Regions from separate parts of the Jeotgalibaca ciconiae genome, predicted to be linked through region 1. Evidence: riboswitches for the same ligand, from Rfam matches in the RefSeq annotation. Region 1 holds a riboswitch; each other region holds the start of a gene.
What was found. A riboswitch is a leader RNA that binds a small molecule or an ion and turns the genes downstream of it on or off. The one in region 1 is predicted to bind lysine.

Region 1 (4,293 bases):
CATCCTCGGTTATAATTTGGGTGCAATGCAACCAGATCGGATAAAAGATACGATTAAGTTAGCTGTCAGGTATGCAGTAATCATTATGCTCATTGGAACAGTTATTTTTCAGTTATTCCCAGAAGCGCTATTAGCACTCTTTAATGCTTCGGACGGTATGCTTAAAATTGGAATTCCGGCTCTTCGCATTATCAGTATTCATTACATTATTGCAGGAGTCAGTATTGTATTAAGTTCGGCATTTCAAGCTTTCGGATATGGAAAATACAGTCTGGTCGTTTCACTCACTAGACAAATTCTTGTTCTTTTACCAGTAGCATATTCAATGTCGCTTACTGGGAATGTAAACAATATTTGGTGGGCCTATCCAATTGCCGAAGTGGTTTCCTTGATATTTTGTATATTCTTTATGAAACGGATTAACCAAAAACAAATCGAGCCATTATATGATATGGTAGCTCAACAATTGACAGAATGAAAAAACGACTAATCAAAATCTTTCTAAAAGTTTTGATTAGTCGTTTTGTCTTCCGTATTATTTAGTGTTGATAGAATGGTTGGAGCAATCTTCCAGAAGAAGTTTCTTTCAGCCATCAATGTCCAGTGGTATGAGACTGTCCCTTGGAAATTATTGGCATCGTTGACTAAACTACTATATGATTAAAGAAAAATAATTGAGGTGGAAGAATGGATGTATCAAAATGGATAAGTGTACTCTCGGAAGTTGATGGGATAGACGGTATTGTTTTAGGCGGATCAAAAAGCAGAGGAGAAGCAGACATTCATTCAGATACAGATATTGGTGTGTATTATCATGAATCAATAAATTGGGATGAATTCGAGGAGGTTTTAAGGACTCTTTCAGAACAGAGAAGAGAAGGAGAGAAAGTACTTTTTCTGCCTGGAGAATGGGGTCCATGGGTAAACGGAGGCGCATGGCTAACAATTGCTGGGGATGCTTATGATGTAATTTTACGGGATACCAAACGCGTAAAAAAAGAAATTAATGAATGTTTAAATGGTACGATCACGATTGATTACCAAGTCGGACATCCTTTTGGATATGTAAATACCATTTATGCTGCGGAAGTTCATTATGCTGAAATTTTGTGGGAGAAAGAAAGTCGACCGATAAGCCAATTAAAGAATCAGCTGCATTCCCAAGGTCCTCTCCCTTCTAAAATGAAAGAAGCATCCATTGACAGATTTTTATTTGAAGCGCAATTTTCCATGGATACTGCGAGAAAAGCGGTTCTTAAAGGAGACGTTCATTATGTAAATGGTTGTTTTTTTAGGACGGTCAGTTGCTGGAATCAAGTATTGTATGCATTGAATGATCGCTTTATGATGAATGAAAAAGGGAGCTTGAAAGTTGCGAACCAGTTACCGATCTCTCCAGAAGCATATCTCGTTCGTGTATACCAAGCGTACCAGTACTTTTCTGAACATAACCCTCAACTTGGCTTTGAAGAATTTGAATTATTACAAACAGAAATAGTAGAATTAATAAACAAAAATTCCCGAAAATGAAATATTGATTAAAAGGACAATTTCTGTTTGTATTATCATACTGTTCACGTTAATATAGTACAGATGATAATCATGTTCAATTTTGAAAGAGGATGCGAAAAACAATAGTAGGTTTCGAAAGGGTTTTTCGCCGAAATGCAGTCAATTCTGTGTTGGGGTCCGTTTAAATAAGACGGACACTGCCTGATAGCCTTGCCCAAAGACTATTAAGGAGTGCTTTCCTAATTGAGGGCAGAAGGATAATCCCCAACAGCCTTTTGCTCATTGGGGATTTTTTGTGCTTATTTTTAGCTTTTTTCGCTTTTCATGATTGCAAAGGAATGAAAATATAGTTAGGTGGGTAAATTGTGAAAAAGAAAAAAAGAACATTCCAGATTCCTCATACGTATGTATTGTTAATAGGGGTCATGTTAATAATGGCATTGCTGACTTGGATTATTCCAGCAGGGCAATTTGAAGTAATTGAACAAGGTGGTCGTACCATTTCTTTACCGGGATCTTGGCACTCGGTTGATCAGAAACCGCAGGGATTCTTCGATATTATTAATTCGATTCCTAGGGGACTATCCGAATCAGCCGACATTTCCTTCTTTATTTTTCTTATTGGAGGTGCTTTTACTGTCATTAATGAAACAGGAATGGTAGAAGCATTGATTTATAAAGCTTCACAAAAGTTAAAAGGAAGAGAAAGTTTAGTAATTCCAGTATTTTTAATGATTTTTGGGATTGCAGGAGCAACACTCGGTTTTTCCGAAGAAACAATTGTCTTCATCCCCATGGGAATTTCATTAGCACTTGCGTTAGGCTATGATGCGATTGTCGGCATGAGTATTGTTGCATCTGGAGCTGCAATTGGCTTTAGTGCTGGATTTATGAACCCGTTCGCAGTAGGGATTGCACAAGGAATTGCAGAATTACCAACATTCTCTGGAATAGGAATGAGAATTGCACTATTCCTTGTATTGTGGGTAATCACATCTTTTTACATTATGCGCTATGCAAAAAAAGTAAAAGAAGATCCTACAAACAGTCTAGTCTATTCCTCTTATAAAAAGGAAATAGAAGTTGAAAAAAACACATTTATCGAAATGAATAAACGTCACATTATTGTTGGTTTAATCTTTCTAGCTGGTATGTGTACCATTGCCTTTGGTGTTATCCAATATGGTTGGTATATCCAAGAAATTGGAGCAATCTTCATGACGACAGGAATTATTGCTGGATTTGCCTATGGATACAACCCCTCAAAAATTGCTGATTTATTTGTAGCCGGTGCAAAAGATATGATTTTTGCAGCTTTAATTGTTGGAGTAGCACGCTCAATCGTTATTGTGATGGAAGACGGAATGATTATCGATACAATCGTAAACTTTTTGGCAAATAGTGTACAAGGGTTGCCAGGAGCATTTGCGGCAATTGCGATGTATATTATTCAAATCATTATTAACTTTATTATTCCATCTGGCTCTGGACAGGCAGCAGCAACGATGCCAATTATGGTGCCATTAGCTGATGCAGTTGGTATTACACGACAAACTGCTGTTATGGCTTATCAATTGGGGGCAGGATTTATGGATTCCATTATGCTGACTTCCGGTGTGTTGATGGCTCAGTTGTCTATTTCAAAAATACCTTACAATAAATGGGTACGGTATTTAGGACCACTAATGGGGATTTGGTTATTAATCGGTGTTGTTTTCTTAGTAATTGCGTATTACACAAATTATGGACCATTTTAATAGAAAAAGAGAGGCCCTGTGCAGAAATGCGCAGGCCTTTTTCTGTTACAAAAAATTGCAATTTTCTTTGAAAAATAATAGACTGAAATGGAAGGAGGAAGGGCTATGGAGGCTTGATACATTGAAGTTTTTAATAAAGATCATTTTCTTTATATGGGAATCGTAATTTTTTGGCTGTCCCTTTTACAACAAATAGTTCTTTATTCATGGTATCTTATAGAAACCAACATTAATATTTCAGAGTCTTTGCCCCTTCATATTTGTCGGATCTCTACTGTTTTAGGTATTATATACTTAATGAACCAGGAAAATTTGCTCATGGATAGTGTGTTTTATTTTGGTCTAATTGCTTGCGGGCCTTTTTCAAAATATGCCAGAAGCTATCTATGTACCATTATTAATCGTCTTTACAGTATTTATATTTTATTTAGGATACAGAGTAGCGAATCACTTGATTCTGATTCAAGAAAAGAAAGGAATTCGTTGATTATTAAAATAATATAGAAGAAAAAGGAGAGAAAGAATATGGCTGATATAAAATTTGAAATCGTCGCTCATATTGGTGTACTGAGCACATCTAAAAAAGGATGGACAAAAGAATTGAATGTAGTAAGTTGGAATGAAGGCCAGCCGAAATATGATATTCGGGAATGGAGCCCAGATCACACAAAGATGGGGAAAGGTATTACATTAAATGAAGAGGAAATTGGGCAACTACGTCTGTTAATCATTAATTAATCGGGAAGGATGACGAACCATGTTTCTATTTTTTGATGTGAGTCAATATAGAAAACAACTGGAGTATAATCAAACGATTACTTGTAATCATTGTGGTCATTTTGGAAGATACGAGATATATATTATAGGAAATCGATTCCGATTATTTTTTATTCCTATTTTTATTTTTGGAAAAAAATACATGGTTCGTATGACTTGTTGTGATACTTGTTACCTCCTAGATAATAAAAAAGGAAAAGCTATTGAAAAAAGAGAGCCGGTCAGGATTGAAGAAGATGATTTAGAA
Region 2 (4,293 bases), 890 kb from region 1:
TGGGATTCGTTTCACAGAACAATACATCTACTAAATCAAGATATCCGGTTTGAATTGCTAACGCTTCTTTTTGTTTACCTTCTAGATATAACGTAACCAAATCATGGACTTCTTTTGGCATGATATTTGCCCAAACACTGATAACCCCTCTTGCACCTAAACTTAACATAGGGATAATAATGTCATCATTACCGCTGTACATGACAAAATCTTCGCTTAACAATGGCGCTAACTTCACTGCATAACTGATATCCCCGGAAGCTTCTTTTATTCCGTTGATATTCGGATGTTTGGACAGCACTTCAACCACAGCTGGAGATAAACTACATCCCGTTCGCCCAGGTACATTATAGAGAATAATCGGAACGTTCACGCTGTTAGCAATCAATTCAAAGTGGCGAATCATCCCACCGTCGTTTGCTCGGTTATAGTAAGGAGTCACGACTAGCAACATATCTGCGCCGTTTTCTGCAAAAGCTTTGCTGTTTTCCACTGCGGTGCTGGTATTATTACTGCCACTCCCAACAACTAGCGGCACACGTTTCGCTATTTTTTCAGCAGCAAAAGCCACTAGTTCTTTCTCTTCCTCAAAAGTCATCGTTGATGCTTCCCCGGTAGTGCCTAAAAGAACAATGCCGTCTGTTTTATTTTCGATATGATACTCAATCAGTTCGCCCATTTTGTCAAAGTTGATACTGCCATCTTCATTCATGGGAGTAATAATTGCTACTAAAGATCCACTTAACATTTTGTCATCCTCCGTCTTCTATTTGTTATTCTCGTACATCATTTCTCAATAAATCCACTAGTGTTTGTCTTCTGACAATTTCTTTTACTTGGCCATTTTTTACAAAAATAACTGCAGGTGTTGTGCTGCGATTATAGTTGCTGCTCATAGAATAACCATAAGCTCCTGTAGCATAAACAACTAATAAATCACCCTTTTTAACGGGAGGAAGATAAGTATCTTGAATCAGGACATCTCCGGATTCACAATATTTACCGGCAACCGTAACCAGTTCTGTTTTTTCCGCATCCATGTTCGTAGCTATATCACAGGAATACTTTGCTTGATAAAGACTTGGACGAATATTATCCGCCATCCCACCATCTACAAAATAATAAGTTTTATTCGGTGTTTTCTTTTGGTATCCTACTTCATATAAGGTGTAACCCGCTTCCGCCACTAAACTTCTGCCCGGTTCGATGACCAATTCTTTAATGCTTACTTCTTCTTTTGTTAAAATTTCATCGAGATAAGTTAATAAGTGGTTCATTGTTTCTTCAATGCCTAACGGCTGATCTTCTTCTGTATAACGAACCCCAAAGCCCCCGCCAAGATTTAAAGTAAGCGGCTCATTGAAATCTTTCAAATAGGAAACCATCTTGTCAATCGCTGCATACCAAGCATCCATTTCAAAAATCTGGGAACCAATGTGGACATGAAATCCTTCCAAAACAAGATATTCTTGCTGGTCAAGAATCGTTAAGCATTCTTTAAAATCATCACTTTCATAAGCTATTCCGAACTTGGAATCAATATGAGTCGTCACGATATATTCATGGGTATGCGCCTCAATTCCTACATTTAAACGGAACATAATTTTCATTTTTTGTTGATATTCCTTCGCCAATTCGCTCAGTTCTGCTAATTCCATTACATTATCACAAACAATATGCTCCACCCCCGCTTCAAAAGCCATGCGAAGCTCTTCAGTAGATTTATTATTACCGTGAAAATGGATTTTATTGACTGGGACATTCGATTGAAGCGCCGTATATAATTCCCCTGCGCTTACGACATCGACACCAAAACCATATTCGTGAACGAGATTCATCATTCCTATTGTTTGAAATGCCTTAGAAGCATATAAAATTTTAGTCGGAAATTTTTCCGATTTAAAGGATTGTTTGTAGCTCTGTAAGTTATTCTCTAATTGTTCTTGGTCATATACATAAAGTGGTGTACCATATTGTGCAACCAAATTTGTTGCTGGTACCCCTCCGATTTTTAATTCACTCATTTTTTTCCTCCCATTTCATACAAAAAAGACGCCATCACTGGCGCCTTTTTATTGTGTACAAACTGTTGTAGACAAATTTTTTAGCACCACCACTTTTACAAGCAGGAGTGATATAGGTATTTCCCATATCCCCACAGCTAAAATTTGCCAATTTTAACCGTTCGGCAATGATTACCTTTCATACATGATCGCCGAATGCCTTCTCCGATGTATTACTCATTTACATTGCTACCTCTATCTATATGTTCTATTAGATTAACATTAACATCTCTAATTGTCCACTCATTATTTAATTTTATCGATCTACTCGTGCATCATGTGTCATTGTGCGTTCAGTTTGTTCTACAGTAAATGGCGAGACATCACCATAAATGGTGTGTTTCAATGATGACAATGCAGTTGCAAAGTTAATGGTATATTCTGGATCGTAACCATCTAAAATCCCATGCAATACACCTGCTGCAAAGGCATCTCCACCACCAATGCGGTCAATAATGTGGTCCATGTCTTGAACCTTGGAATAGTAAGTAATACCTTCTTTCCAAAATGCACCTTGCAAAGTATTGTGTGTTGCGGAAATAACATTACGGATTGTTGCATAAAATATTTGAATGTTTGGGTATAATTCATGTATTTTTCCAAAGTAGTAATCCAATTCTTCAATTCGGCTCGTAGAGTTATCTGCATCTAACTCTTTTACTCCCAAGAAGTTAATTGCGTCTAATTTTCCTGCTGAAAGATAATCAACATATGGCAATACACGTTTCAAGAATGCACCACACTCTTCTACACTCCACAATTTTGATCGAAAGTTAACATCAAAGTTAACGACTAATCCTCTTTCTTTTGCAGCCTTTATTAACTCATAAGTAATTTCTGCACAATTGGGCGACAAAGCTGCCGTAATACCGGTTATATGTAACATTGTTTTGCCTTCTAATAGTTTATCAATATTAATTTCATCAATTGTCATCTCTGCAATAGCAGAATGAGCTCGGTCATATATAATATTTGCCGCACGTGGACCTGCACCCGCTTCTAGATAGTAAGAACCGATACGATTGCCTCCATAAATGACGTCACTTGCATCTACTCCATATTTTTGCGTATGTTTGATAGCAGTTTGTCCTAATTGATTATTTGGTACCTTTGTAAAATAAGTTGTCTTGTGACCTAAGTTACTTAAGTTGATTGCAACGTTCGCTTCCGCTCCACCATAATTTAAATTTAAACTAATTGTATCGTAAAAATGAACACCGACTTGAGTAGATAGACGTACTAATGTTTCACCAACACACAAAATATTCTGATTCATTCCTGACCCTCATTTTCTTTGTATTTTTGTTTACATAAATCTTATGATTACGATTCCAATTCTCTTTTTTAAAAACCTCTTTAATTTCCAAATAGGAAAACAGATTTTTAAATAAGAAATCTCTCTTATATTATAAAACATAAAAGAGAACAGGACAACCCAATTTCATTAAAAAATGAGTCCCTGTTCTCTTTTATAGGTAGTAATGAACGTGTTCAAGTTCCTGAATAATATTTCTTTTAGTTTGCAAGATTGCTTGGACTACTTTTTTCTCTAATTCAGGCGTTCGCCGATATGACGGCATGCTGACGCTGAAAGCACCATAATTAGTAGAGTCCACTGATAGTGTCGTCCCGATACAGAATACTTCGATTTGTTCTTCACTATTATCGAAAGCATAGCCATTTTGACGGATTTCTTTTAATTCTTCTTTTAAAACTTCAGGATCGACAATTGTATATGGTGTAAAACTTCTCATTTCAACACGTGAAAAATAGCCTTCTAATTCTTCGGCAGTGCATTCTGCTAAAATAGCCTTCCCCATCGCTGACGCATACATGGGTTTGGAAAAACCGATTCGCGAAGTGGTGACAACAATTGGTCGAGTCGACTCTAGTTTGTTCATATATAATATTTCATCACCTTCACGAATTGAAAGATGAACCGTTTCATCCAATCTTGCATGTAATTCTTTTAAATAGGGATAGGCAATTTTTGAAATCGTTAAATCATTTAAATACTGATTGGCATACTTGACCAATCCGCTTCCTAACTGAAAGGTCTTATTTTTAGGATTCCGGTATACATACCCTATTAATTCCAATGTTGATAGAATTTTAGAAACCGTAGAATTCGTCATTTCTGTTTTACTGGCAATAATATGTAATGGCTGAGGTTCACTTTCTACAGATAAAAAGCTGAGTATTTTTTCAGCTTTTAATAGCACTGTTCCAT
Region 3 (4,293 bases), 890 kb from region 1:
AAAAACCATTCCAACCTTGGAACGATATTTAAACAAATTCAAAGATTCTGATAAAATGCTTTCGTTACGATAGAGAACATCACCGGTTGTCGGCTTTTCTAATAAATTTAGGCAACGCAGTAAGGTAGATTTACCTGAACCAGACGCACCAATTAAACAAATAACTTTACCTTCTTCTACTTCAAAGTTGATATTTTTTAGAACTTCGCGCTCACCGAATTTTTTACTTAATCCTTCAACTTTCATTACAGAAGTCATTTTTGCACCTCTTTATCTAATGTAACAATTTGATTTTGATTTCCGCCAACAAGATCGTAGTGTTGCGGGCCGTCAAGCTTCTTCTCTACAAATCGAAGGATTCTCGTTACAGAAAAAGTCATAATTAAATAGAGAATACAAGCAACTGTAAATGGACCAAAATAATCAAAATTTATACCGGAAACTGTTTTTGTCTGGAAGAACAATTCTGTCACAGAAATCACATTTAACACGGAAGTGTCTTTAATGTTAATGACAAATTCGTTCCCCGTAGCAGGAAGGATATTTCTCCAAACTTGAGGCATGATGACAATACGCATCGTTTGCCAATGAGACATTCCGATTGCTTCAGCACCTTCATATTGTCCTTCGTCAATGGATAAAATTCCACCACGAACAATCTCAGTGATATAAGCACCCGTATTAATCGAAACAATAAAGATTGCAGCGAAAATACGATTCATATCCCAGCCAAATGCAATAGCAGATCCATAATAAATTACCATGGCCTGAACAATCATAGGTGTTCCTCGGAAAAATTCGATATAACAAGTTGTTACGAAATGAAGTGTTTTTAAAGCATAGCGTTTAAAACTTCTTTTATCGGGTTGTGGAATCGTACGAACGACTCCCAGAATCAACCCAATTAATAGTCCAATAATCGTTCCAATCATCGAAATATATAGTGTCACCCACGCACCATTCAAAAATAAAGGCGCATTTGCTTGAAAGATATTCCATAAATTACTCAATTGATTTTTCAGCTCCTACTTTTATTGTGCTGCTGGTTGGTTTAGAATTGCAGCATCCATCAGCTCTTGTCTTTCTTCTTCAGAAATTTCACTTAAAATTTGATTCAATTCATCCAATTTTGGTTCATCTTTACGAACACCAATTGCAATCGTTGTGTCTTCTGGACTTGTCTCAAAACCATCTTCAAATTCGACGAAAGAAAAATCAGCATTTGCATTGGATGCACTTACCGCTTCCGGATACTCAGAAACATAACCATCAATCACACCCGATTGTAGAGCCACGCGCATAGCAGAGAAGTTATCCATTGCGGTCTGTTTCTCTACTCCATCAATTTGATCAATTACTCCATAGTGGAATGTGTTTAATTGAGCAGTAATTTTCGCGCCAGAAAAATCAGCCAGTTTCGTTGCATTTTCATATTCACTGCCAGAAGCAACAACCATAACCAATCGAGATTCTAAGTAAGGATCACTGAAATCAATGGTTTGTTTTCTTTCTTCAGTGGGAGACATCCCTGCAATGATTGCATCGATTTTATTCGCTTGCAATGCAGGAACCAGGCCGTCCCACTCTGTCTTAACAATTACTAATTCTTGTCCTAGGTCTTCCGCAATTTTTTTAGCAATTTCAACATCATAACCGCCAGCGTATTCATTTGTTCCGTCAATAGGAACACCGCCATTGCTGTCATCCAGTTGTGTCCAGTTATAGGGTGCGTAAGCAGCCTCTAATCCAACAACAAACTGACCATCATCTGCTGTTTGGTCTGATTCTCCACTGGAATTGTTAGAAGCACATCCACCTAAAATCGCGAATGTTCCGAGCAATAATGCTGCATAACCATATCTCTTTTTCATTTTTACGAACTCCCTTTTCTGTATGTAAGAACACAAAAAAACCGTGAGCAAAAGGCCCACGATTGGTATCGTCCTTTTGCCCCAATATGAACAGCTCTTCAAAAGATAAAATGGGCATTTTATCTCGACAGTCCTATACTTGTTCAGCATAGACCCAGCACCTCTAACAGTACTTCGGCGAATTCCCCTTTCGTTTCCTACTAATGGTTTTCGCGTCCTCTAATTCATATTGTTTTTGATATTCTTCTTGAGTAACTATAAAACATTGATGAAGCGATGTCAACCTGTGAATTACTTATTTTACACATTATTGGTCAAAAAGATGTTAATCCGTTACAATTGGATTAATGATACACGAAGGAGGAAATGTAAATGATACCGAAGATTATTCATTACTGTTGGTTTGGCGGTAACCCTATCGGAGAAAGAGAACAGAAAGTAATGGAAAGCTGGAAAGAGTATTGTCCTGATTATGAGATAATGGAATGGAATGAAGATAATTTCGATGTCGAAAATATGGGGAACTATGTAAAAGAAGCCTATGAAGAAGAAAAATGGGCTTTTGTATCCGATGTGGCTCGTCTTTATGCATTAATACAATATGGTGGCATTTACATGGATACTGATATGGAAGTTATTAAGCCACTTGATCAATTACTAAAATTGGATGCCTTTATGGGATTTGAAGTTGAAACAACCATTTCCACTGCCATTATTGCAGCCAAACCAAAGCATCCAACTTTCCAATTACTTTATGATGATTATGAAGATCGTCATTTCAAAAATGAAGATGGAACGCTTGATGAAAAAACAAATGTAATCCGTATCACAGAAATATTTGAAGAACATGGTCTTGAATTAAATAACGAAAAACAAGAAGTTATGGGCGTTACAATCTTCCCTCGAATCTATTTCTCTCCAAAGAGCTATTGGACACAAGAAATTAATGACGGTGAAGAAACGCATACAATTCATCAATATTCCGGTTCTTGGCTCTAAAAAAATTCTCAATGTAAAACATACTAAGATTAGATAGGCGCCTCGACGGAGGTTTCTGCCTACTAATCTTAGTATGTTTTTGCTCTTACTCACTAATCAAATGCAGCTTGATACCGCTGGAATCTTTCATTTTAAGGACGCCATCATCTTCTTGATAAGCGATTTGATTCTTATCCAACTTCGCTCTGAAGCTGGATAATTCCTCTTCAGAAGGAAGAACCCACTCATAATATGCTATTCCCAATTGATCTTCTTCTAGTGCTGGTAATGATTTCCCGGCCCATGTATTTGTCCCGACTTGGTGATGATAGTCGCCAAACGCAAAGAACTTTGCTTGTCCAAAATAATCCGATTTTAATCCTAGCCCGATAATCTCAGTGTAAAATACACCAGCATCTTCTAAATTATTTACAGTCAAATGCACATGCCCCATAATCGTTCCCACCGGCAATCCTGTGAAGGCTTTTTTAACGGAAGCCAGAACGCCTTCAGCATCCATCTGAATTGTAACCCCTTCCACCCTTCCGTCTTCACGAACATCCCATTCAGACTTAGGTTTATCTGCATACACTTCAATACCATTTCCTTCTGGGTCATTGAAATAAATAGCTTCACTATATCCATGATCACTTGCTCCGCCTAATGGATACTTTTTAACTAATAAATGATATAAAAACTCTCCCAAGTCACTTCTTGTTGGCAATAATAGTGCATGATGGTATAAACCAACCGTCATTTTTTTATCTGCCGCAGGAGTAATCTGAATCAATTCAATTAATTCTTCTTTTGAATCTTTTACTCCTAAAGTGACAGATGAATCAGTTTTTGTTAATACCGCCATCCCCATAATCTCTTGATAGAATTCGCTCATTTCAGTTAAATCTTGTACTTTTAAAGCTACTTTGCCAATTTTCCAATTTCTAGTCGACATTTTATTATCACCTTTATTTTTCTATAAGTAATCTTTCTTTTTGAGCCAAAAAACCGTCAGAATCCCAATAATAATAGAAGCAAATACTAATAAAGCAAATGCAAATAAGTTTTTTTCAAATGGTAAGCTTACGTTCATTCCCCAATACGAGCCAATAATGGTCGGGATTGTCATTACAATCGTTAAAGATGTCAGAAACTTCATAATATTATTCAAATTATTTGAAATTACGCTAGAAAAGACTTCACTTAAATGAGAAATCATTTCATCTGATTCTCTCCTCATTACTCTTGCCTGGTTTGATAAGATACGGATATCGTGCAGAAGTTCATTATTCAGTTTTTCTGTCACTCCTTGTTGTTTCTTATAAACCTGGTCGATAATCTCGTGATTTTTCGTAATCCCTGTTTCGAAATAAACCAGTGTTTTATTAATTGAAATCATCTTGTAAAATGCTTCATTTTTAGTACTATTCACAAGGTTTTGCTCCAT

Region 2: linked by a shared signal. The riboswitch ahead of lysA (diaminopimelate decarboxylase) and the one ahead of EJN90_RS08450 (YfcC family protein) in region 1 are both predicted to bind lysine.
Region 3: linked by a shared signal. The riboswitch ahead of EJN90_RS14060 (ABC transporter permease subunit) and the one ahead of EJN90_RS08450 (YfcC family protein) in region 1 are both predicted to bind lysine.

Annotation. Positions count from the first base shown of each region.
Region 1 covers NZ_CP034465.1:1,789,757-1,794,049, forward strand. Annotated here, with positions in the region: gene EJN90_RS08440 (MATE family efflux transporter) at 1-478, shown strand, start outside; gene EJN90_RS08445 (nucleotidyltransferase domain-containing protein) at 688-1,530, shown strand; lysine riboswitch at 1,609-1,757, shown strand; gene EJN90_RS08450 (YfcC family protein) at 1,878-3,269, shown strand; gene EJN90_RS14185 (TMEM164 family acyltransferase) at 3,423-3,773, shown strand; gene EJN90_RS08460 (YdbC family protein) at 3,795-4,007, shown strand; gene EJN90_RS08465 (zinc-ribbon domain-containing protein) at 4,027-4,293, shown strand, end outside.
Region 2 covers NZ_CP034465.1:901,308-905,600, forward strand. Annotated here, with positions in the region: gene dapA (4-hydroxy-tetrahydrodipicolinate synthase) at 1-748, opposite strand, end outside; gene lysA (diaminopimelate decarboxylase) at 774-2,024, opposite strand; lysine riboswitch at 2,098-2,269, opposite strand; gene EJN90_RS04175 (sugar kinase) at 2,320-3,339, opposite strand; gene EJN90_RS04180 (IclR family transcriptional regulator) at 3,533-4,293, opposite strand, start outside.
Region 3 covers NZ_CP034465.1:2,684,404-2,688,696, reverse strand. Annotated here, with positions in the region: gene EJN90_RS12445 (amino acid ABC transporter ATP-binding protein) at 1-258, opposite strand, end outside; partial or broken gene EJN90_RS14060 (ABC transporter permease subunit) at 255-1,871, opposite strand; lysine riboswitch at 1,955-2,101, opposite strand; gene EJN90_RS12430 (glycosyltransferase family 32 protein) at 2,244-2,870, shown strand; gene EJN90_RS12425 (VOC family protein) at 2,956-3,801, opposite strand; gene EJN90_RS12420 (magnesium transporter CorA family protein) at 3,823-4,293, opposite strand, start outside.